Regions from separate parts of the Buttiauxella gaviniae genome, predicted to be linked through region 2. Evidence: predicted binding sites of a transcription regulator. Region 2 holds the regulator's gene; each other region holds the start of a gene.

Region 1 (5,687 bases), 2.7 Mb from region 2:
CGGCAATGGGCTGCTCCAACCCGCATCCGCACGGCCAGGTTTGGGCCAACAGCTTCCTGCCAAACGAAGTGGCACGAGAAGATGTACTTCAGCGTGAATACTTTGCTGAAAACGGTTCGCCGATGCTGGTGGATTACGCCCAGCGCGAATTAAAAGATGGCAGCCGTACGGTGGTCGAAACCGAACACTGGATTGCCGTCGTGCCTTACTGGGCGGCGTGGCCGTTCGAAACGCTATTGCTGCCAAAAACGCACATCCTGCGTATTACCGATTTGAGCGCCGAGCAAAGCCGTGATTTGGCGCTGGCACTGAAAAAACTGACCAGCCGCTATGACAACCTTTTCCAGTGCTCATTCCCATACTCAATGGGTTGGCACGGCGCACCGTTTAACGGCGAGGAAAACAGCCACTGGCAATTACACGCCCACTTCTATCCCCCGCTGCTGCGCAGTGCCACGGTGCGTAAATTTATGGTCGGCTATGAAATGCTGGCCGAAACCCAACGTGATTTAACCGCAGAGCAAGCCGCAGAACGCTTGCGTGCCGTATCCGATATCCATTTTCACGAGGCAGGAGTTTAAAAATGAGTCTGAAAGATAAAACCCAACACATTTTTGCCGAACAGTTTGGCTACCCAGCGACGCATACCATTCAAGCTCCGGGCCGCGTGAACCTGATTGGTGAACATACGGATTACAATGACGGTTTTGTACTGCCGTGTGCTATCGACTACCAGACAGTCATTAGCTGCGCAAAGCGTGATGACCGCATGGTGCGCGTGATTGCGGCGGATTACGACAATCAAGTGGATGAATTTTCGCTGGATAAACCCATCCTGAGCCACGATACGCAGCAATGGTCGAACTATGTTCGCGGCGTGGTTAAGCATCTGCAAAAACGTGATAAAAACTTTGGCGGCGCAGATTTAGTGATTAGCGGTAACGTGCCACAAGGTGCGGGTCTGAGTTCATCGGCCTCGCTGGAAGTCGCAGTAGGTACCGTGTTCCAGAAACTTTATCACCTGTCGCTTGATGGTTCGCAAATCGCCCTGAACGGCCAGGAAGCAGAGAACCAGTTTGTTGGCTGTAACTGCGGGATCATGGATCAGTTGATTTCAGCGTTAGGTAAAAAAGATCACGCTTTGCTGATTGATTGCCGTTCGCTCGGAACTAAAGCGGTTTCGATGCCAAAAGGCGTGGCCGTTGTCATTATCAACAGTAACTTCAAACGTACGCTGGTGGGGAGCGAATATAATACCCGTCGCCAGCAATGTGAAACCGGCGCGCGTTTCTTCTCCCAAAAAGCGCTGCGTGACGTTGAACTGTCGAAATTTAATGCGGTGGCGCATGAACTTGATCCGATTGTCGCCAAACGTGTTCGTCACGTTTTAACTGAAAACATCCGCACCGTTGAAGCCGCTGATGCGCTGGCAAAAGGCGACCTGCAGCGTATGGGCGAATTGATGGCTGAATCTCACGCGTCCATGCGTGACGATTTCGAAATCACCGTGCCGCAAATCGACACCCTGGTTGATATCGTTAAAGCGACTATAGGCGATAAAGGCGGCGTACGTATGACCGGCGGCGGCTTTGGCGGTTGCATCGTCGCGCTGATTCCTGAAGCGCTGGTTCCGGCAGTGAAGCAAGCGGTTGAAGAGCAGTACGAAGCGAAAACCGGCATCAAAGAAACGTTCTATGTGTGCAAAGCATCGGAGGGCGCGGGTCAATGCTAAAAGAAACACCTCAACTCGCTCCGGACGGGCAACCGTTCCGCATCTCTACCCTGCGTAACAGCGCGGGGTTGGTAGTGACAATGATGGACTGGGGCGCAACGCTGCTGTCGTGCCGCGTGCCGATGAAAGACGGAACCGTGCGCGAAACGCTGCTCGGCTGCGAAACGCCGGAAGATTATTTGAATCAGTCGGCATATCTGGGGGCAACGGTTGGACGCTATGCCAACAGGATTGCCAACAGCCAGTTTACGCGCGATGGCATCACCGTGAATGTCACCGCCAATCAGGGGGCGCATCAATTGCACGGCGGCCCGGATGGGTTCGATAAACGCCGCTGGCGTATTGTGCGTCAGAATGAACACGAAGTGTTGTACACGCTGGACTCTCAGGATGGCGATCAGGGTTTCCCTGGCGAGCTGCGCGCCACCGCGCGTTATGCGCTAAATGACGATAACTGCATCACCGTCGAATTCCGCGCCAAAACCAGCAAACCGTGCCCGGTGAATCTGACTAATCATGCTTATTTCAATCTCGACGGTAAACAAAACGATATTCGCCAGCACAAACTGCAACTGCTGGCCGATAGTTATTTGCCGGTGGACAGCAACGGTATACCGCAGGCCGGTCTTGCCGATGTGACAAATACCGGGTTTGATTTCCGCACGCCAAAAACTATCGCTGAGGATTTCCTGAAAGATAACGATCAGGTATTGGTGAAAGGCTATGACCACGCTTTCTTGCTGCAGGTGCAGGGCGATGCCAGCCAACCTGCGGCACATGTCTGGTCGAGCGACAATAAACTGCAAATGACGGTTTATACCACCGCACCGGCGTTGCAGTTTTATAGCGGCAACTATCTGGACGGAACAGCAGCCCGAGAGCAAGGCACTTATAATGCTTATCAAGGTCTGGCGCTTGAAAGTGAATTTTTGCCCGACAGCCCCAATCACCCGGAATGGCCGCAGCCCGACTGTTGGCTACAGCCAGGTGATGAGTATTTGAGCGTTACGGAGTATGAATTTATTCCGCTGTAAGGTTAGCGCCCTCTTTCGGGAGGGCGAATCTTATTCGATTCGCTGGATTTCCCGCCATTTAACAGCAAAAATATAACAACCGTTCACATCCACCTTACACTCCACACTCTTTTTCGCTATGTTAAACGTTTAGCATTGCCGCTGGCCCCTTTGCGGCAATATAATGATAATCGTTATCATTAATCGCAGGCTTATTAAGGAGTAAACTATGGCTGTTACTAAGCTGGTTCTGGTTCGTCACGGTGAAAGCCAGTGGAACAACGAAAACCGCTTCACCGGTTGGTATGACGTTGATCTGTCTGAGAAAGGTAAAACTGAAGCGAAAGCAGCAGGTAAGTTGTTGAAAGATGAAGGCTACTCCTTCGACTTTGCTTATACTTCTGTGCTGAAACGTGCCATCCACACTCTGTGGAACATCCTCGATGAACTGGATCAGGCCTGGCTGCCAGTTGAGAAGTCCTGGAAGCTGAATGAACGTCACTACGGCGCACTGCAAGGGCTGAACAAAGCTGAAACCGCAGAAAAATATGGTGACGAGCAAGTTAAACAATGGCGTCGCGGCTTTGCGATCACGCCTCCAGAACTGACGCGTGATGACGAACGTTTCCCGGGCCATGATCCACGTTATGCAAGCCTGAGCGATAAAGAGCTGCCGGTAACCGAAAGCCTGGCGCTGACTATCGATCGCGTTATTCCTTACTGGAATGAAACCATTCTTCCACGCATGAAAAGCGGCGAGCGCGTGATTGTTGCCGCTCACGGTAACTCCCTGCGTGCGCTGGTTAAATTCCTGGACAACCTGAGCGAAGATGAAATTCTTGAGCTGAATATCCCAACTGGCGTGCCGTTGGTGTATGAGTTCGACGAGAACTTCAAACCGCTGAAACGCTACTATCTGGGTAATGCTGATGAAATCGCAGCAAAAGCCGCAGCGGTAGCAAATCAAGGTAAAGCGAAGTAATTCGTTAGATGTGAACAAGGCGTGGTGAGATCCACGCCTTTCTTATACTGCCGCGAAAGAGTTATCCGCGACGGGTTTTCACAGCCGCTGCCAGTTGGCGCAGAACAGTTTCAGTATCTTCCCAGCCAATGCACGCATCAGTCACACTCTTGCCGTACACCAATGGCTCGCCGCTCTCGAGGTTCTGATTGCCTTCAACCAGATGGCTTTCAATCATGACGCCTGTGATCGCGCTATCACCGCCTGCAATCTGTTGGCAAACGTCCGTAGCCACTTCCATCTGCTTCTTAAATTGTTTGCTACTGTTGGCGTGGCTGAAATCAATCATCACCTGAGCAGGCAAGCCCGCTTTCTGCAAATCAGCCTTAACCTGAGCAACGTGCGCCGCACTGTAGTTTGGCTCTTTACCGCCACGCAGAATGATATGGCAGTCGCCGTTTCCGCTGGTATTAACGATGGCTGAATGGCCCCATTTGGTGACAGACAGGAAGCAGTGTGGCGCACCCGCCGCATTGATGGCGTCGATGGCTACTTTCATGGTGCCGTCGGTACCATTTTTAAAGCCAACCGGGCATGACAGACCAGATGCCAGTTCGCGGTGAACCTGAGATTCTGTAGTACGTGCGCCAATGGCACCCCAGCTCATCAGATCCGCCAGGTACTGCGGGGTGATCATATCTAAAAACTCACCCGCGGCTGGCAGGCCTGAGTCGTTGATGTCTAGCAGCAGTTTGCGAGCGATACGCAGACCATCGTTAATTTGGTAGCTGCTGTCCATGTGCGGATCGTTAATCAGCCCTTTCCAGCCAACCGTGGTGCGTGGTTTTTCGAAGTAAACACGCATAACGATTTCCAGCTCGCCCTGCAGTTCTTCACGCAGTGTCAGCAGGCGCGCGCCGTACTCTTTCGCCGCTTTAACATCGTGAATCGAGCATGGGCCGATAACAACAAGCAGGCGATCGTCATTTCCTTTAAGAATTTTATGGATCGCTTTGCGAGCGCCGGATACCGTCGCAGCCGCTTTTTCAGTGGCGGGGAATTTTTCGAGCAGCGCTACTGGAGGCAAAAGTTCGTTGATTTCTTTGATGCGTAAGTCGTCGTTCTGATAATTCATGAGATTTCCGGGGATGGCCTTGAGTTTTAGCTTAGTTGCAATCCCTTCAATCTATCGCTTCAAGCCGGAAGTGTAAACGGGCTTTTACACTTCAGACGGAATATTCCTGGAAACGACCTAAAAAGCGTCAAAAAATGGTAAAACGCCGGTTTACCGCTACAATTTTTAATTGTTAACACTAAAAAGTTCTCTTTTAGCAAAATTGTATTCTGATAAGGCTTTTATTAGTGACATGTTTATCGGATAAAAGTCAAAAGCTCAGAATAAATCCAGTGCCTGTTGGAAGAAGTTATCCAGCAATAACAACCAGAACAGGAGCATTAAGATGAATAAACTCACTGCACTTTTCTTAACAGCAACCCTTTCAGTCGCAAGCGGCATGGCAATGGCTGCTGAAACCAGCGGCAGTAATAACGGCCAGGCAAATGCTAGCGCCGAGGCAGGCCAGGTGGCACCTGATGCGAATCAGAACATCGCGCCTAAAGGCGTTGATAACAGCAATATCAACAATGGCGGCACAATGCTTCATCCTAATGGCTCAACCAGTTCCAGCGGTATGACCACCGATGGAATGAGCAAAGATGAAATCCATAAAAATTCGATGTGTAAAGACGGTAAATGCCCGGATACCAATGAGAAGGTTGGAACCGGCAGCGGGGATGACGTGAACACGAAAGTAGACGGCACCACGCAGTAATTTAAATCCGTGAAATCAGGAGAGCCCCGGCTCTCCTTTTTTTATGAGTTTTATTCAATGAGTTAATCAGTGTAGTGGTTATAATTAGCGCATTATTGTTTCCGGATATAGAGAAACCATGGCGCATTCACATCAACACTCCTCGGGTA
Region 2 (5,687 bases):
TCGCCTGCAAACTGCGCAACAATCGACTAGTAATTCCCCCATCGTACTTATTCACGGTCTTTTTGGTAGCCTGGATAATCTTGGCGTGCTGGCCCGTGACCTTGGGCAAAATCACACGCTGCTGCAAATTGATCTTCGCAACCACGGTTTATCACCACGTAGCCCAGAGATGAACTACGCCGCCATGGCGCAGGACGTAGTGGAAACGCTCGATGAATATGGCGTTGAGAAAGCGATTATCATCGGTCATTCGATGGGCGGCAAAGTGGCGATGGCGCTGACCGCGATTGCACCGCAGCGCATCGATAAATTAGTGCTCATTGATATTGCGCCGGTGGATTATCAGGTTCGCCGCCATGACGAGATTTTTGCGGCAATTAATGCGGTTAGTGCCGAGAAAATCACAACGCGTCAGCAGGCCGCGAAAGTGATGCGTGAATACCTTAATGAAGAAGGTGTGATTCAGTTCCTGCTGAAATCTTTTACCGATGGTGAATGGAAATTTAATGTGCCGGTGTTGTGGGAGCAGTACGAAAATATTGTCGGCTGGAAAAAAATTCCGGCGTGGAACGAACCGGCACTGTTTATACGCGGTGGCACCTCGCCTTATGTGGATGAATCACACCGTAGCGAACTGCTTTCGCAGTTCCCGCAGGCGCGTGCACATGTGGTTGCCGGAGCCGGGCATTGGGTCCATGCCGAAAAACCTGATGCTGTTTTGCGCGCAATCCATCGTTTTATCGACCTAACAGCCGCAAACTGATTAAAAACAGACCGACTGGCCGCAAGATGCGGCTAACGCGTTGGCGCGCAAGCCATGCTGATGTATGATTGCGCGCTAAATTGCGCCAGAGCACCCCGCTCCGTGCCACCTGAATTCCCTGTCAGTAGTCTAATCATGGCAAAAGAACAAACGGACCGTACTACATTAGATCTGTTCGCGGACGAGCGTCGCCCGGGGCGACCAAAAACCAATCCGCTAACGCGTGATGAGCAGTTGCGTATCAACAAACGCAATCAACTCAAGCGCGATAAAGTACGCGGCCTGAAGCGAGTGGAGTTAAAGCTCAACAATGAGGCGGTAGAGGCTCTTAATCAGTTGGCTGAAGCGCGCAATATCAGCCGCAGTGAACTGATTGAAGAGATACTGCTCGAACAACTGAAGCAACATCTTAGTTAGATATCGTGTTATACCCATTAGCATTCGAGTTGCAGGACGATGGGTATAATGTTGCAGTCTGTGCACTACAGGGTTATAGCAGTTTCCGCCCCGTGATGTGTTCTGCTATGATTGCCCTATCTGTGGCCAAATAGCAGCCATCATACCATTAAGTATCAAGAGGTTATTTTACTCATGGCAATCGTAGGCATTTTTTTCGGCAGCGACACCGGTAATACCGAAAATATCGCGAAAATGATTCAAAAACAGCTCGGTAAGGACGTTGCTGAGGTGCATGACATTGCTAAGAGCAGCAAAGAAGACCTGGAAGGCTTCGATATTCTGCTTCTCGGCATTCCAACGTGGTATTACGGCGAAGCGCAATGCGACTGGGATGATTTCTTCCCGACGCTGGAAGAAGTTGATTTCAATGGCAAACTGGTTGCGCTGTTCGGCTGTGGCGACCAGGAAGACTACGCAGAATATTTCTGTGACGCATTAGGTACTATTCGCGACATTATCGAACCGCGCGGTGCGGCGATTGTGGGCCACTGGCCAACAGCAGGTTACCATTTCGAAGCGTCTAAAGGCCTGGCAGATGACGATCACTTTGTTGGCCTGGCTATCGACGAAGATCGCCAACCTGAGCTTACCGCAGAGCGCGTTCAGAAATGGGTTAACCAGGTTTCTGAAGAACTGAATCTGGCTGATATCCTCAGCGCTTAATGCTATTAGTGACGTGGCCCTTTGGCTGCGTCACATTATCAATAGATATTTCCGATTAAAATAATTGCTACAAATTTGTAACTTTTCAGTTTGTCCCTGTACAATGAATTCCTGGAAAATAGCTAGTAAGGCAAGCAAATCGCGACTCAGCCGCAGTTTTCTGGCTTGAATATGCTTTTACCCTAAATAATTCAAGTTGTGGCCAGGCGGCCAGGGAGCTTATCCCCAAGAGCTTACTTTAGTAAGTGACTGGGGTAAGTGAGTGCAGCCAACACCCCCCACAGCTTGAAGTATGACGGGTATAATACTTGCGGTTCCCATTTAGAATTTGCAGTTCTATAATGAGACGCATTCATCTTAACGCTCACCCTGAGTCCGAGCGATTCGTTAAGCAACAGGACAATTTCCGCATGACTGACAACAATACCGCATTAAAGAAGGCCGGCCTGAAAGTCACGCTTCCTCGATTAAAAATCTTAGAAGTGTTGCAGGGGCCGGTGAATCATCACGTCAGTGCGGAAGACTTATATAAGCGTCTGATTGATATGGGTGAAGAGATTGGTCTCGCCACCGTTTATCGCGTATTAAACCAGTTTGATGATGCAGGCATTGTGACCCGTCATAATTTCGAAGGCGGTAAATCCGTGTTCGAACTGACGCAACAGCATCACCATGACCACTTAATCTGCCTGGACTGCGGCAAAGTTATTGAATTCAGTGATGATTCAATCGAAGCGCGCCAGCGTGAGATTGCATCTCGTCATGGCATTCGTCTGACGAACCACAGCCTGTACCTTTATGGTCACTGCGCTGAAGGTGATTGCCGTACAGACGAGCACGCACACGAAATCAGCGAAAAGTAATCCGTCTATCCTGGCTTCCCTAACCCAGAGGTCAGATGTAAAAAAACCGGTGAGGAAGCTCACCGGTTTTTTTATTGCATGAAGATCACCGCTACTGGTTGTTGGTACGGATCTCTTGCCAGATTTTATCGCATTTGGCTTTGACCGCCTGGTCGTTACCCGTGCGGGTTGCCTGAATGCAATTCTGGTAATCGAGGGTGCGAACCGTCTCTTTCTTCGCAAATTCCTGATGCTGTTTTTCCTGAGCCAGCACATTGAGCACGCTTTGGCACGCCTGGACTTTATCCGGATTACCTTCGGCGGTGTTAATACACGCGCTGTAAGCTGCTTTCAGCTTTGAATCTTCCGGCGCTGTTTTCGGTTGTGCGCAGGCGCTCAAACCTAAAGCCATCACCGTCACTAAAATGATTTTTTTCATGCTGAGTATCCTTAAACAAACCGGGCATTCTCATGCCCGGAATCAAATCAGAAGATGGTGAATGGGGCGATAACGATAAATTTCACGTCGCGCTCATCCTGGAAGATGTTGCCGTAACCCCCGCCCCAGCTTGGAATATCGGAGTGGTTGTCGTACTGAGTGAAGTGCAACTTGAAGAGGGTTCCCTTCGCACGACCATCCTGAACGGTATACATTGCATCAAGGCTGTATGCAGACTCTTTCAGACGGCGATCCGCATCGTAGAAGCCATCGGTCGTCGGTTTAGAGCTTGGTTTAGCATCCCATGCGTAAACATAAGAAGCACCTACCGCCCAACCCGCGAGGTTCCAGTTGCTCAGGTCATACATTGCGCCTGCAAATACCGCTTTTTCACCGTTGGCGTTGAAGTCAGAGCGGTTATCCCACCACACATCAAGACGACCGTTAGAAGATGCATAAGTTGGCGTCATACGTTGCAGGAAGTAGCCCTGCTGGCCGTCTGCCTTAACCATGGTGCCTTCAAGACGCAGGTCGACCTGGCCGACTCGATAGCCGAAGGTTAATGCCTGCAACCATGCAGTACCGTCGTACAGATCGTTGACGCTGCCATCAGAGACTTTGTCACGCGTTCCATAGAATTGATAGCTGGTGGTCAGCGGGCTACCAGCAATGTCAAATTTATAGCTGGCTTTGGTGAAGTATTGATCCACATAACCTTCAGCCTGGCCGAAGGCCGCTTCAAGGATCAAATCATTTTTGAAGTCGTATTTAGCGCCGACAGAGTGCAGGTAATCGACTTTGGTGTTTTTATCGTTCTGATAGAACTTGTCCATCTCCAGGTGCCATGGGGATTTATATTCGTTAGTCCACATGTAGGAGAAGCTCAATGCGCCCGCATCTGCATAGTCAAAGTTTGCACCCGCTTCAGCGCCCTGATAGGTGCCTGGCATGAAGCTCCAGTGCGGAGCCAACAGAGTTTGACCGGTGGGTTGGATGTAACCTGCACGCGCCCAGACTGGACCATATTTGAATTTAGCAGCGGCTTTATAGAGGCTAATCCCGCTTTTATCGCCGGAATAGTCTTCGTCATACGCTTTGTTTTTTGAAGAGAATGCGATTTCGTTTGGGTGACCGCTGTCACCATTTTCTGCCATTTCGATAGCAGTAAAGGCCGCAATATCAAGACCGAACATGTCCGCAGCATAACCAGACTGGAAGTCCAGATTTGCGTTCCATGTGGAGTGAGCGAGGTTGGTTTCGTATTTATCCGTTGTAACGTCTTTACGGTCGCGCTCACGTTGCCAGTAATAGACACCGCCGGTCAGCGTGGAGTCATCAATAAAACCTGCTGCACTTGCCTGAGGGATTACAACCAGTCCGGAAAGAGCCGTGACACCTGCAATAGCAAGAGCCAGCGCACTACGTTTGCCACTAAACGTACGCATATAATATTCCTCTTTGACGTATAAATAATCGCTGGACGTTAAAAGACGTCATATCGCGAAAAAAAGTAAAAATGCCTAACGGCTAAAGCGGTTATGAATATTTGCCCGCATTACTGCTGTTCATAAGACTATTTTTCGCGACGCGAATTATCAACGACTTTGTAAGAGTTCATTCCGATACTATGACAGAGAGCACATAATTTATGAGTATTTGTAACAAACAACGACACGAGAATTTTATAGGGTAAATTACGTTAATTTACATACAAAGCTCTAATAGAGAGCGCTCACATAGTGATTGCTAGAATTTTTTATGCTTCAGGATTGACCGAAGAAAATGTATGAAAACGGACTTAAATAACATTAATTCGCAACGCGAATGCAGATAAAAAGTTAAGCTGATGATTATAAAGCGAAAAAAAACGCCGCAATTTGCGACGTTTTTGTCAGATATTGACTTACAGCGAGGGGATTATTCGCCCATTTTCGCCCAGGTATCACGCAGACCAACTGTACGGTTAAATACCAGTTTTTCAGCGGTTGCATAACGGCTATCAAGGCAGAAATAACCTTCACGCTCGAACTGATACGCTTTACCTTTTTCAGCATTTTGCAGGCTAGGCTCAACGAAACCTTGCTTGATCACCAGAGATTCCGGGTTGATCGTCGCAAGGAAATCTTCCGCAGCACCTGGGTTTGCCACGCTGAACAGACGATCGTAAAGACGAATTTCAACTGGCAGAGCGTGTTCCGCGCTGACCCAATGAATAACGCCTTTAACTTTACGTCCGTCTGCCGGGTCTTTGCTTAATGTGTCCGGGTCGTAGGAGCAATGCAGCACGGTAATGTTACCTGCTTCATCTTTCTCTACGCGATCGGCTTTAATCACATACGCATTGCGCAGGCGCACTTCTTTACCCAACACCAGGCGCTTGTACTGTTTGTTAGCTTCTTCACGGAAGTCAGCGCGGTCGATGTAAATTTCACGGCTAAACGGCACCTGACGGCTGCCCATCTCCGGTTTGTTCGGATGGTTAGGCATGGTCACCATTTCAACTTCACCCTGCGGGAAGTTT
Region 3 (5,687 bases), 640 kb from region 2:
AGAGATCGGCCTGGGCGAAAAAGGCCAGTTTACCGATTTGCAGGATCAAGTGATCAGCAATCTTTTTAAGCTCTATCCGTGGGAATTCATGCTGCGTGAGATGTTCTCTACCAAGCTGGAAGACGCTGGCGTGCGCTGGCTGGAACCTGCCTGGAAGAGCATTATCTCCAACAAAGCATTGCTGCCGATGCTATGGGAAATGTTCCCGGATCACCCAAACTTGCTGCCCGCTTATTTCGCCGAAGATAGCTATCCAGAGATGGATAAGTACGTGATGAAGCCAATCTTCTCCCGCGAAGGTGCAAACGTGAAGATCATCGAAAACGGCCAGGAAATCGCCCGTGTCGATGGGCCTTACGGTGAAGAAGGGATGATCGTCCAACAGTTCTATCAATTACCAAAATTTGGTGACAGCTATGTGCTGATCGGGAGCTGGCTTATCAACGATCAACCTGCGGGAATTGGTATTCGTGAAGATCGGGACTTGATCACCCAGGATCTTTCACGTTTTTATCCGCATGTTTTTGTAGAGTAATTATTTCCCTCCTCTTAGGTTCTGACCCCACCCCAACCCTCCCCGGACTGTACACCTTTCCAGGGGAGGGAGCAGCTAACGCCTCATGTCTTTTGCTCCTCCACCTGGCAAGGGGGAGGCTGGGTGGGGATCATTCGTTCCAGATACAGCCAGAGTCACCAGCACTTGTGTTCAAAGATGTGACTAAGAGGCAGCTTATGGATACGGGGAAAATATCACCCAATCTGCACCGAAAGCATACTCAGCGACCCCATCTCAATGCCATCGACTGGCAGCGTTATCGGCTCTTTGCCGTCCCACGCCCCCAGAACATAGAGCAACGGTAAATAGTGATCCGGCGTTGGGTTAGATAACGATCCGCCTTCGTGTTGTAAATAATTCACTAACGGATGCTCGGCAACTGGCCCCTGCCAGGTAAGGTTATCTTTCACATATTGGTTAAACGACTCAGCCCATGGATAAGGCGTGTTTTCACCGTGCCAGCGTACGGTTCTGAGGTTATGAACAACGTTACCGCTGGCAATCAGCATAATTCCCTGTTCGCGCAGCGTTGCCAGTTTGCGACCAATCTCAAAATGCCAGGCCGCCGGTTTGGTACTGTCGATGCTGAGCTGCACCATTGGAATATCAGCATTCGGGTACATCTTGATCAGCACACCCCAGGAGCCGTGGTCAAACCCCCAGGCTTCTTTATCCTGCATTACCGGAACAGGAGCCAGCAAATCCACTAACTGCTGAGCCAGTTCCGGCGAGCCCGGAGCGGGATAATGCGTATCGTAGAGCGCCTGCGGGAAACCACCGAAATCGTGAATGGTTTTTGGCGTTTCCATCGCCGTAACGCCGGTGCCTTTCGTGAACCAGTGCGCAGATACCACCACAATAGCTTTAGGACGCGGTAAGGTCTCTCCCAAATGACGCCAGGCTTGGGTATAGTGATTATCTTCCAGCACGTTCATTGGGCTGCCGTGTCCCAGGAACAGCGCAGGCATTCGTTGGGTAGTCATGGTGGTGTCCTTTGTCAGGTCATTCAGTTTATAAACACCACAGTACGCGTTTTTGCGTCATGAAGAACTCAGATAACCATGATGAAGATCTTCAGGAAATTTGAATGTAAGCGATGTGTAAAGCTTCTCAACGAGCTCTCGATTTTTGGCACATTGCCCGTTAATATGAATGAGAATCATTATCATAAGGAGCGATAAATGTCAGTACCCTTGATTCTGACCCTGTTAGCAGGGGGAGCCACTTTCATTGGTGCCTTGCTTGGCGTAATTGGCCAGAAGCCATCAAACCGTGTGCTGGCATTTTCTCTCGGTTTTGCAGCGGGCATTATGCTGCTTATCTCGTTGATGGAGATGTTGCCCGCAGCGCTTCATACCGAAGGAATGTCACCGGTGCTGGGCTATGGCATGTTTATGGTCGGCCTGTTGGGCTACTTTGCCCTTGATCGCGCCCTGCCCCATGCTCATCCGCAAGATCTAATGGACAGCAAACCGCAGCCGCGTAATCTGCGCCGCACCGCGCTATTACTCACTCTTGGCATTAGCTTGCATAACTTCCCCGAAGGCGTGGCGACGTTCGTCACCGCCAGCAGCAATCTGGAATTAGGGATGGGTATTGCCCTTGCAGTGGCACTGCATAACATTCCTGAAGGGTTAGCCGTTGCAGGGCCGGTGTATGCGGCAACCGGTTCTAAGCGCAAAGCGATCTTCTGGGCAGGGATTTCAGGCCTGGCGGAAATTCTGGGCGGCGTACTGGCCTGGCTGATTCTGGGCACAATGGTGTCGCCGGTTGTCATGGCGGCAATAATGGCCGCTGTTGCGGGCATTATGGTGGCGCTGTCGGTCGATGAACTGATGCCGCTCGCTAAAGAGATCGATCCCCACAACAATCCAAGTTACGGTGTGCTTTGTGGGATGGCAGTGATGGGATTTAGTTTGACGTTGCTGCAAACCAGCGGAATTGGCTAATACTCGTCATACTTCACAAATAGAAAAGCCCGGTGTCAAAACCGGGCTTTTTGCATTGAGCGGGTTAGCTGGCTTTACGTTCGTGAGTCTGGCGATATTCGACCAGGTCTTCAATCGTTACGACAGCCATGTTGTGCAGGCGGGCAAAGGTGATGCACTCTGGTGCACGCGCCATTGAGCCATCGTCGTTGGTCAGTTCGCACAGCACGCCGGCAGGTTTAAACCCAGCAAGCGTCACCAAATCGATAGTCGCTTCAGTATGACCGCCACGAGTTAACACGCCGCCCGGCTGAGCACGGAGCGGGAATACATGGCCCGGACGGTTCAGGTCGCTTGGTTTTGCGCCATCAGCAATCGCTGCACGCACGGTAGTAATACGGTCAGCCGCAGAAACACCGGTGGTTACACCACTTGCCGCTTCGATAGTTACAGTAAACCCGGTGCCATAAGCACTGGTGTTGTTCTCAACCATCATTGGCAATTCAAGTTGTTTACGGCGTTCTTCGGTCAGGCACAGGCAAACAATACCGCTACCGTGACGAATGGTCAGAGCCATTTGCTCAACGGTCATGGTTTCGGCCGGGAAAATCATGTCGCCTTCGTTCTCGCGATCTTCATCGTCAAGAACCATAACCCCGCGTCCTTCACGTAGGGCTTCAAGAGCCAGTTCTACGCGCTGTGTAGGGGTGCCAAATGCAGAAAGGAGCGTCTGATTCATGGTAAAAAAACCTCATTAAAATTATGGTTACCAGAATCAGGGCAGTCTTAGGAGCTATAAAAATAACGTGAGCAGGCTGATAAAAGCTTGAGCTTAGTCGTTACTCTCTCCCATCCGGACTATAACCGTCGGCCCCGGAATTACACCGGATCTGCTGACCTCCAGATTGCTCTGGAGCGCTCGCGGGCTTTCAGCGTTCGCTGATTTACCGCCGGTGGGGAGTTACACCCCGCCCTGAGAATAAGCAGACTTACTATAACGCCGATGATTTTCTCTGGCAACGCCAAACCTTAGAACATTTCGGGTTTCTAAGGCGTCACTCAGGCATTACAATTAGGGCATACCAATCCCGTAACATTATGGAAGCCGCTATGATTGACCCGAAAAAAATTGAACAGATCGCTCGCCAGGTTCACGAGTCAATGCCGAAAGGGATTCGTGAATTCGGGGATGATGTTGAAAAGAAAGTTCGCCAGGTTTTACAGTCGCAGTTAACCCGTTTGGATCTGGTCAGCCGTGAAGAGTTTGATGTACAAACTCAAGTGCTGCTGCGCACTCGTGAGAAACTCGCTTTGCTTGAACAGCGTTTGACTGAGCTTGAGAATCGTAGTGTTCAAGCGCCAGAAGTGACGCCACCGACTGAACCACAGATGTAAAAAAACGCCCCAAGTGTGGGGCGTTCTTTATTATTCACAATAACTTATGCGTCCTGGCTTTGAATCTTCTTAATGATATTGGTGGTGGAGCAACCATCTTCAAAGTTCAGAACCATCACTTCACCGCCGTTGGCCCAGACTTCTTTACTCCCGGCAATATCATCCGGTTTGTAATCGCCACCTTTCACCAGCAGATCAGGCAAGATTTCACCGATCAAGCGTTGCGGCGTATCTTCTTCAAACAGCACCACCCAGTCCACGGCTTCCAGCGCTGCCAGCACGATCATGCGTTGATCCTGCGGGTTCACCGGGCGAGTTTCGCCTTTCAGGCGTTTGGTGGAGGCATCGCTGTTTGCAGCCACAATTAAGCGGTCACCCAGCTTGCGCGCATTCGCCAGATACGAAACGTGGCCTGCGTGCAGAATGTCAAACACGCCGTTAGTCATAACGACTTTCTCACCGCGCTTACGCGCAGCCGCTACCGCAACTTTTAACTCCGCTTCGGTCATTACACCAAAACCTGCGTCGGCACGGCCACGAACGGCATTTTCCAGCTCGATAGGAGAAACGGTGGACGTACCCAGTTTACCGACCACAACACCCGCTGCTGCATTAGCAAAGTAGCACGCTTCTTCAAGGCTGTTGCCCGCAGCAAGCGTTGCCGCCAGCACACCAATCACCGTATCGCCCGCACCGGTCACATCGTAAACTTCCTGCGCCTGCGTCGGCAGATGGAACGGCTCAATACCAGGCTGTAGCAGCGTCATACCGTGTTCTGAACGGGTGATCAGCAAAGCGGAAAGCTCATATTCAGCAATCAGCTTCATTCCGCGTTCCACCAGCTCTTCGTCGTTCTTACACTTGCCGACGACCGCTTCAAATTCAGAAAGATTTGGCGTCAGCAAGGTCGCACCGCGATAGCGATTAAAGTCGGTTCCTTTTGGATCAATCAGCACCGGCACTTTAGCCGCACGCGCAAGGCTAATCATGTGCTGAACGCTCGCCAACGCACCTTTCGCGTAGTCCGAAAGCACCAGAGCGCCGATATGCGGCAGAGCCTGGCTAATTCGTTCGTGCAGCGGTTCCGGGTCTACGCCTTCAAAACCTTCTTCGAAGTCGAGGCGGATCAGCTGCTGGTTGCGGGAAAGTACACGCAGTTTGGTGATTGTCGGATGAGTCGGTACCGAAACGAAATCGCACTTAACGTTAACGCCAGCCAGCGTCTGGCTGAGTGCTCGTGCAGCATCATCAATACCCGTCAGACCCACCAGGCGTGAATTGGCACCTAACGAAGCGATGTTCATTGCCACGTTCGCGGCACCGCCAGGACGCTCTTCAATGTTATCAACTTTCACCACTGGCACCGGAGCTTCCGGGGAGATGCGGCTCGTAGGGCCATACCAGTAGCGATCCAGCATCACATCACCAACTACCATGACGCCTGCACGGCTGTATTCGGGCAGCGTTACTTTCATTCCTGACTCTCCAGAGAGGGATAAAATTTTGTCGCGGATAATATCACAATTCATTCTCCATGCGCGTTTGCGCCTCGCCCAACCACACTTTCCAGCTACGTTTAACTTGCTCACGTTCGGCCGTAAAGGCATCAAGCGCCACGTTTCCGGGCAGCTCTTGTAAGGCAAGATGATGAAGTTCATCACGCAAAGTGACATAAGCATGCGTCAGGGCTTTTGCTTCGTCATCACTCATGATGTCGTTTTGCGCCATTAATTCCAGAATGCGCACATTGTCCGACCAACGTGTCAGTTTTGGGGCCTGTGCCGCATAACGTAAAACCAGGTATTGAG
Region 4 (5,687 bases), 1.7 Mb from region 2:
CAAGAACACAGGCAGGCCGAGAAAACGGTTAAGGATGATTTTATCCATCATCGCCGTTAAACGGTGCGGTTCAGCCGTCAGACTGTTACTGATGGAATCGCAAATAGCGGCAATCGTTTGGTAGCGGGCATCGGCAATCAGCAGTGCGGGATCTTCATTTTCTTGCGCCAGTTGGGCGCGAATGGCATCCAGTTTTTCCGTTGCATGACCGGCATATTCGCGGCTGTAGATGTCGCCTTCCAGCATTTGCAGCGCCAGCCAGCGACGCTGTTGTGCAGGCATTTCGCCAGGCATTTCAGCGGCCAGGGTGTTGGCTTCTTCAAGCAGTTTGGGTGGGTAAAGGACTAAATCGGTATGCGCGTTTGGCTGGCGGCGGTCGATAGCCAGTTTCAGGCCTTCCATACCACGGCCACGCGTTGAAACCAACGGCACTACCGGGCAGCCAAGGCGTGCGGCAAGGGCATCGATATCAATACGGATATCTTGCTTCTCGGCGATGTCGAGCATGTTGAGTGCGACTACGCACGGAATGCCCAGCTCGAGAAGTTGCAATGTCAGATACAGATTGCGCTCAAGGTTTGAGGCATCGACGACGTTAATCAGCAGGTCTGCATCGCCACTCAAAATATAGTGGCAGGCGATTTGTTCATCGAGAGAGGTTTGCGATGAAATGGTGGTCAGGGAGTAGGTGCCTGGCAAGTCGACAAGCGTGACCTGATGCGCAATCGTTGAAAACTGACCTTCTTTACGTTCTACGGTAACGCCCGCCCAGTTGCCGACTCGCTGACGAGAGCCGGTGAGCTGGTTAAATAACGTAGTCTTTCCGGAATTAGGGTTACCGATTAAGCCGATAGTTAATTTTTTCATTTTATTCGTGAACTTAAAGAAGAAAAGAACAACGAGCGCAAGCGCCCACCCCACCAATCAGGCGATCGATTCAACGTGCAGTAATTCGAGATCTTTTTTACGTAATACCAAACTGACGCGACGTGTTTCGATGTGAATCGGGTCGCCTAAAGGCGCAACGCGCACAACGTTAAATGATGAGCCGGGCAACATACCGAGCGATAAAAGTTTTTGGCGATATGACGGGCTAATTTCTTTAGCAAAACCAGTAATTTTCCACGCACTACTTGGTAAGAATCGCATAGGACCTACTTAGAGCTGGGCTCTGATATTTACTCGAACGAAAGTTATCTGTGAGTAGAGGAGAAATAACGAACAAATCAATGATAATGAGAATGGTTTCCGTCATCAATAATTATTTTTGTGATGAATAACGCCTGTTTTCTTATTTAACGAAGATAGGTTGTTTAATTTACCTGACGTGCCTGAAGCGTGGATTTAATTGAAATCATATAAATAACAATGTGTTGTATTTATTTTAAAATGATAAATATATTATTTTATCTCTGTTAATGTTGTCTGAATATTTCATGTGTTACGTGTTTGATAAATATTGGTGTGGTTTTATATTCGTGAGATAAATTGATCTATCGCAAATTCATTCTGTTTTTTTATAAATAAGAGGGAGGGTGAAATAATTATTGGGTGGGAATGTCCTCTCCCTCAGGAGAGGGAGAAGACCGATCCGTCGCCTCTCCCGGGGGAGAGGGTGTGGCTCTAACGCTTCTTACCGAGTGCCGCAGCCAACGCATCACTCATCGCGCTGTTACCTGCGCTACTGCTGGCATTATCACGCCCGCGAGGTTTTTGGGCTGGAGCAGGGCGGCGCTCGTTTTGCTCACGCGGGGCGCTGCTACGGCGGTTGGATTCGCCAGGTTGCTCGTCCAGACGCATCGTTAACGCAATTCGTTTACGCGACAAATCGACTTCCATCACTTTCACTTTAACGATATCACCGGCTTTCACCACTTTGTGCGGATCGTCGATGAATTTGTCGGAAAGCGAAGAGATGTGCACTAAACCATCCTGATGTACGCCAATATCCACAAATGCGCCGAAGTTGGTCACGTTGGTGACCGCGCCTTCCAGCACCATGCCCGGCTGCAGGTCGTTCATGGTTTCCACGCCGTCCGCAAACTTCGCGGTTTTAAACTCAGGGCGTGGGTCACGGCCTGGTTTTTCCAGCTCTTTGATGATGTCGGTAACGGTCGGCACACCGAAGCGTTCGTCGGTAAATTCACGCGCGCTTAGGCCACGCAGCGCTTCACCGTTACCCATCAAATCCGCAAGCGCTTGTTCGGTTGCGGCCAGAATGCGTTCAACCACCGGATACGCTTCCGGGTGAACGGTCGAGGCATCGAGCGGGTTTTCACCGTTGTTAATACGCAGGAAGCCCGCGCATTGCTCAAAGGCTTTTGGCCCTAAACGGCTGACTTTCAGCAACTGCTGGCGGTTCTGGAAACGGCCATTTTCATCGCGCCAGTTGACGATGTTCTGCGCCATCATGCGCGTTAAACCCGCTACGCGAGTGAGCAGCGGTACCGATGCGGTATTCAGATCCACACCTACGGCGTTGACGCAGTCTTCTACCACCGCATCCAGCTTTTTCGCCAGTTGTGACTGGCTAACATCGTGCTGATACTGGCCGACACCGATGGATTTCGGGTCAATTTTAACCAGCTCGGCAAGCGGGTCTTGCAGACGGCGGGCGATAGATACTGCGCCGCGAATCGAAACGTCTAAGTCGGGGAATTCCAGCGCTGCCAGTTCGGAAGCAGAATACACGGATGCGCCCGCTTCGCTGACAATCACTTTCTGCGCGGTAACTTTCGGGAACTGCTGCTGCACATCGAGGAAGAAACGCTCGGTTTCACGCGATGCAGTGCCGTTGCCGATAGCGACCAATTCAACATTGTGTTTTTCGCACAGGGCTGCAACCGCAACAGCGGCTTTTGCAGCTTGCCCGGTGTGGGGATAAATGGTGTCGGTGGCGACGACTTTGCCGGTGGCATCAATCACCGCGACTTTTACGCCGGTACGCAGACCTGGATCGAGGCCCATGGTTGCGCGCAGGCCAGCAGGTGCCGCCATCAGCAAATCATGCAGGTTACGGGCGAAAACGTTGATAGCTTCGTCTTCGGCACGTTCGCGCACGGTGCCCATTAGTTCGGTTTCGAGGTGCATCAGCACTTTGATGCGCCACGTCCAGCTTACAACGGCACGGCGCCAGGCATCGGCGGGTGCGTTATTAAGACGCAAGCCGAGGTGTTCGATAATCAACTGTTCACAGTAGCTTTCACGCGGTGGTTCGTCGTGCTGCGGATCGGCATTCAGCGCCAGTTGTAAAATACCTTCGTTGCGGCCACGGAACATGGCGAGCGCACGGTGAGAAGGGGCGGTGGCAATCGGCTCGTGATGGTCGAAATAGTCACGGAATTTCGCACCTTCCTCTTCTTTGCCACTCACTACGGTGGCAGCCAGATGCGCGTTTTTCCAAAGATAATTACGCACTTTTGCCAGAAGCTGGGCGTCTTCCGCGAAGCGCTCCATCAGAATGTAGCGTGCGCCATCCAGCGCGGCTTTGGTATCGGCCACACCTTTATCGGCATCAACGTAACGGGCTGCGGCTTCTTCAGGCGTATGCGATGGATCGTTCCAAAGCAACTCGGCCAATGGCTCAAGACCGGCTTCGATAGCAATTTGCCCGCGCGTGCGGCGCTTTTGCTTGTACGGCAAATAGAGATCTTCGAGCTCGGTTTTGCTCAGCGTGCCGTTGATGGCCGCGGCGAGTTCGTCACTCAATTTACCTTGTTCGGTAATGGATTTTAGGATCGTCTGACGGCGGTCTTCTAATTCACGCAGATAGCTCAGGCGGGTCTCTAACTGACGCAGTTGCGTGTCATCCAGACCGCCGGTGACTTCCTTACGATAGCGTGCAATAAACGGCACGGTATTCCCTTCATCCAGCAGGCGAACGGCGGCATCTACCTGTTCGTTTCTGGCATGAAGTTCACTTGCAATAATGCGGCAGAGAGAATCATTCATCATGGGTTTGTCATCTGTTCAGGGCGAAATTTCAGGGGATAGTTATACGGATTGGAGGGTGAAAATGCCAGCCACAGCGCCCGAGAGATGGTGAATCGGACAGTTCTGTTGCTGGCTGCGTGGGTTACTTCACATACTCGATTTCATTGATGTACCACTGCGCTTCGCCCGCAGGTGTTTGCACGATGGCAAGGTCGCCGACTTCTTTTTTCAGCAGGGCGCGAGCCATGGGGGAATCGATAGAGATGTAATCCTTGCGGCCAAAAATTTCGTCATAGCCGACGATGCGAAAACGCAGCTGGTTGCCGTCGTCATTTTCGATTTCAACCCAGGCCCCAAAGAACACTTTGCCTTCTTGCTGCGGCGAATAGTCGACAATTTTCAACTGTTCGAGGCATTTCGTGAGATAACGCACTCTACGATCTATTTCTCGCAGCCGTTTTTTGTTGTACTGGTAGTCGGCATTTTCACTGCGATCGCCAAGGCTTGCAGCCCAGGTGACCTTTTTTGTCACCTCTGGTCGCTCTTCGCGCCACAAGGTGTCCTTTTCTTGTTTGAGCTTTTCATAGCCTTCGCGGGTAATTAATGGCGTTTTCATCATCAAGCCTTGAATGGGTAAAACGATTAGGGTGATTTAAACCGAAATATCAGGGTGATGGCAATCCCGTCGATTTGCGAAGTAAGTCATTATTCTGTGTTAAAAAGTGCCTATAACCATCTGTTTAATATGCTTTGTAACAATTTCGACTAGAATATATACCAGATTTGACTGGTCGTAACGGCGCAGTTTTTTAAGAATACGCACTCACTGTTCGAGCCTTTGGGAGTATAAGAATGCAAGAGAATTATAAAATCCTGGTCGTGGATGACGACATGCGCCTGCGTGCGCTGTTAGAACGTTATCTCACCGAACAAGGCTTCCAGGTCCGTAGCGTAGCTAACGCAGAACAGATGGATCGCCTGCTCACTCGCGAGTCCTTCCACCTGATGGTGCTTGATTTGATGTTGCCTGGCGAAGACGGCCTGTCGATTTGCCGCCGTCTGCGCAGCCAAAGCAACCCAATGCCAATCATTATGGTTACCGCGAAAGGCGAAGAGGTTGACCGTATCGTTGGCCTGGAAATTGGTGCCGATGACTATATTCCAAAACCGTTTAACCCGCGCGAACTGTTAGCTCGTATCCGTGCTGTTCTGCGCCGCCAGGCTAACGAACTGCCGGGCGCGCCTTCGCAGGAAGAAGCGGTCATTGCTTTTGGTAAGTTTAAGCTGAACCTCGGTACCCGTGAGATGTTCCGTGAAGATGAGCCTATGCCATTAACCAGCGGCGAATTCGCGGTGCTGAAAGCGCTGGTGAGCCACCCGCGCGAACCGCTATCACGCGATAAACTGATGAACCTGGCGCGTGGCCGTGAATACAGTGCGATGGAACGCTCTATCGACGTGCAAATTTCTCGCCTGCGCCGCATGGTTGAAGAAGACCCTGCGCATCCACGCTATATCCAGACCGTTTGGGGCCTGGGCTACGTATTCGTGCCGGACGGTTCCAAAGCATGAGGCGAGTCCGCTTCTCCCCCAGAAGCTCGTTTGCCCGCACGCTGTTATTGATCGTCACCTTGCTGTTCGTCAGCCTGGTGACGACTTACCTTGTGGTGTTGAACTTCGCCATTCTGCCGAGTTTGCAGCAGTTTAATAAGGTCCTGGCTTACGAAGTCCGTATGCTGATGACTGACAAACTC

The links. The regulator Fur, encoded in region 2, represses iron uptake genes when iron is present. The targets are predictions, from matches to a motif close to ATAATAATGAGAACNACTATCAA.
Region 1: gpmA (2,3-diphosphoglycerate-dependent phosphoglycerate mutase) is a predicted target of Fur. The motif match lies at 2,930-2,952, and genes of this name have one in related genera.
Region 3: zupT (zinc transporter ZupT) is a predicted target of Fur. The motif match lies at 1,703-1,725, and genes of this name have one in related genera.
Region 4: feoA (ferrous iron transporter A) is a predicted target of Fur. The motif match lies at 1,230-1,252, and genes of this name have one in related genera.

What each region holds. Positions count from the first base shown of each region.
Region 1 is NZ_JBFMVT010000002.1:483,051-488,737, forward strand. It holds gene galT (galactose-1-phosphate uridylyltransferase) at 1-581, shown strand, start outside; gene galK (galactokinase) at 584-1,732, shown strand; gene galM (galactose-1-epimerase) at 1,726-2,766, shown strand; gene gpmA (2,3-diphosphoglycerate-dependent phosphoglycerate mutase) at 2,975-3,727, shown strand; gene aroG (3-deoxy-7-phosphoheptulonate synthase AroG) at 3,789-4,841, opposite strand; gene AB1E22_RS02955 (YbgS-like family protein) at 5,161-5,538, shown strand; gene zitB (CDF family zinc transporter ZitB) at 5,657-5,687, shown strand, end outside.
Region 2 is NZ_JBFMVT010000002.1:3,229,397-3,235,083, reverse strand. It holds gene ybfF (esterase) at 1-763, shown strand, start outside; gene ybfE (LexA regulated protein) at 899-1,180, shown strand; gene fldA (flavodoxin FldA) at 1,355-1,885, shown strand; gene fur (ferric iron uptake transcriptional regulator) at 2,296-2,748, shown strand; gene chiQ (ChiQ/YbfN family lipoprotein) at 2,840-3,166, opposite strand; gene chiP (chitoporin ChiP) at 3,214-4,611, opposite strand; gene glnS (glutamine--tRNA ligase) at 5,084-5,687, opposite strand, start outside.
Region 3 is NZ_JBFMVT010000002.1:2,586,834-2,592,520, reverse strand. It holds gene AB1E22_RS12690 (glutathionylspermidine synthase family protein) at 1-535, shown strand, start outside; gene ygiD (4,5-DOPA dioxygenase extradiol) at 751-1,539, opposite strand; gene zupT (zinc transporter ZupT) at 1,738-2,505, shown strand; gene ribB (3,4-dihydroxy-2-butanone-4-phosphate synthase) at 2,570-3,223, opposite strand; FMN riboswitch at 3,322-3,469, opposite strand; gene ubiK (ubiquinone biosynthesis accessory factor UbiK) at 3,595-3,879, shown strand; gene hldE (bifunctional D-glycero-beta-D-manno-heptose-7-phosphate kinase/D-glycero-beta-D-manno-heptose 1-phosphate adenylyltransferase HldE) at 3,924-5,354, opposite strand; gene glnE (bifunctional [glutamate--ammonia ligase]-adenylyl-L-tyrosine phosphorylase/[glutamate--ammonia-ligase] adenylyltransferase) at 5,398-5,687, opposite strand, start outside.
Region 4 is NZ_JBFMVT010000002.1:1,575,538-1,581,224, reverse strand. It holds gene feoB (Fe(2+) transporter permease subunit FeoB) at 1-867, opposite strand, end outside; gene feoA (ferrous iron transporter A) at 925-1,149, opposite strand; gene AB1E22_RS08020 (Tex family protein) at 1,624-3,954, opposite strand; gene greB (transcription elongation factor GreB) at 4,076-4,549, opposite strand; gene ompR (osmolarity response regulator transcription factor OmpR) at 4,786-5,505, shown strand; gene envZ (two-component system sensor histidine kinase EnvZ) at 5,502-5,687, shown strand, end outside.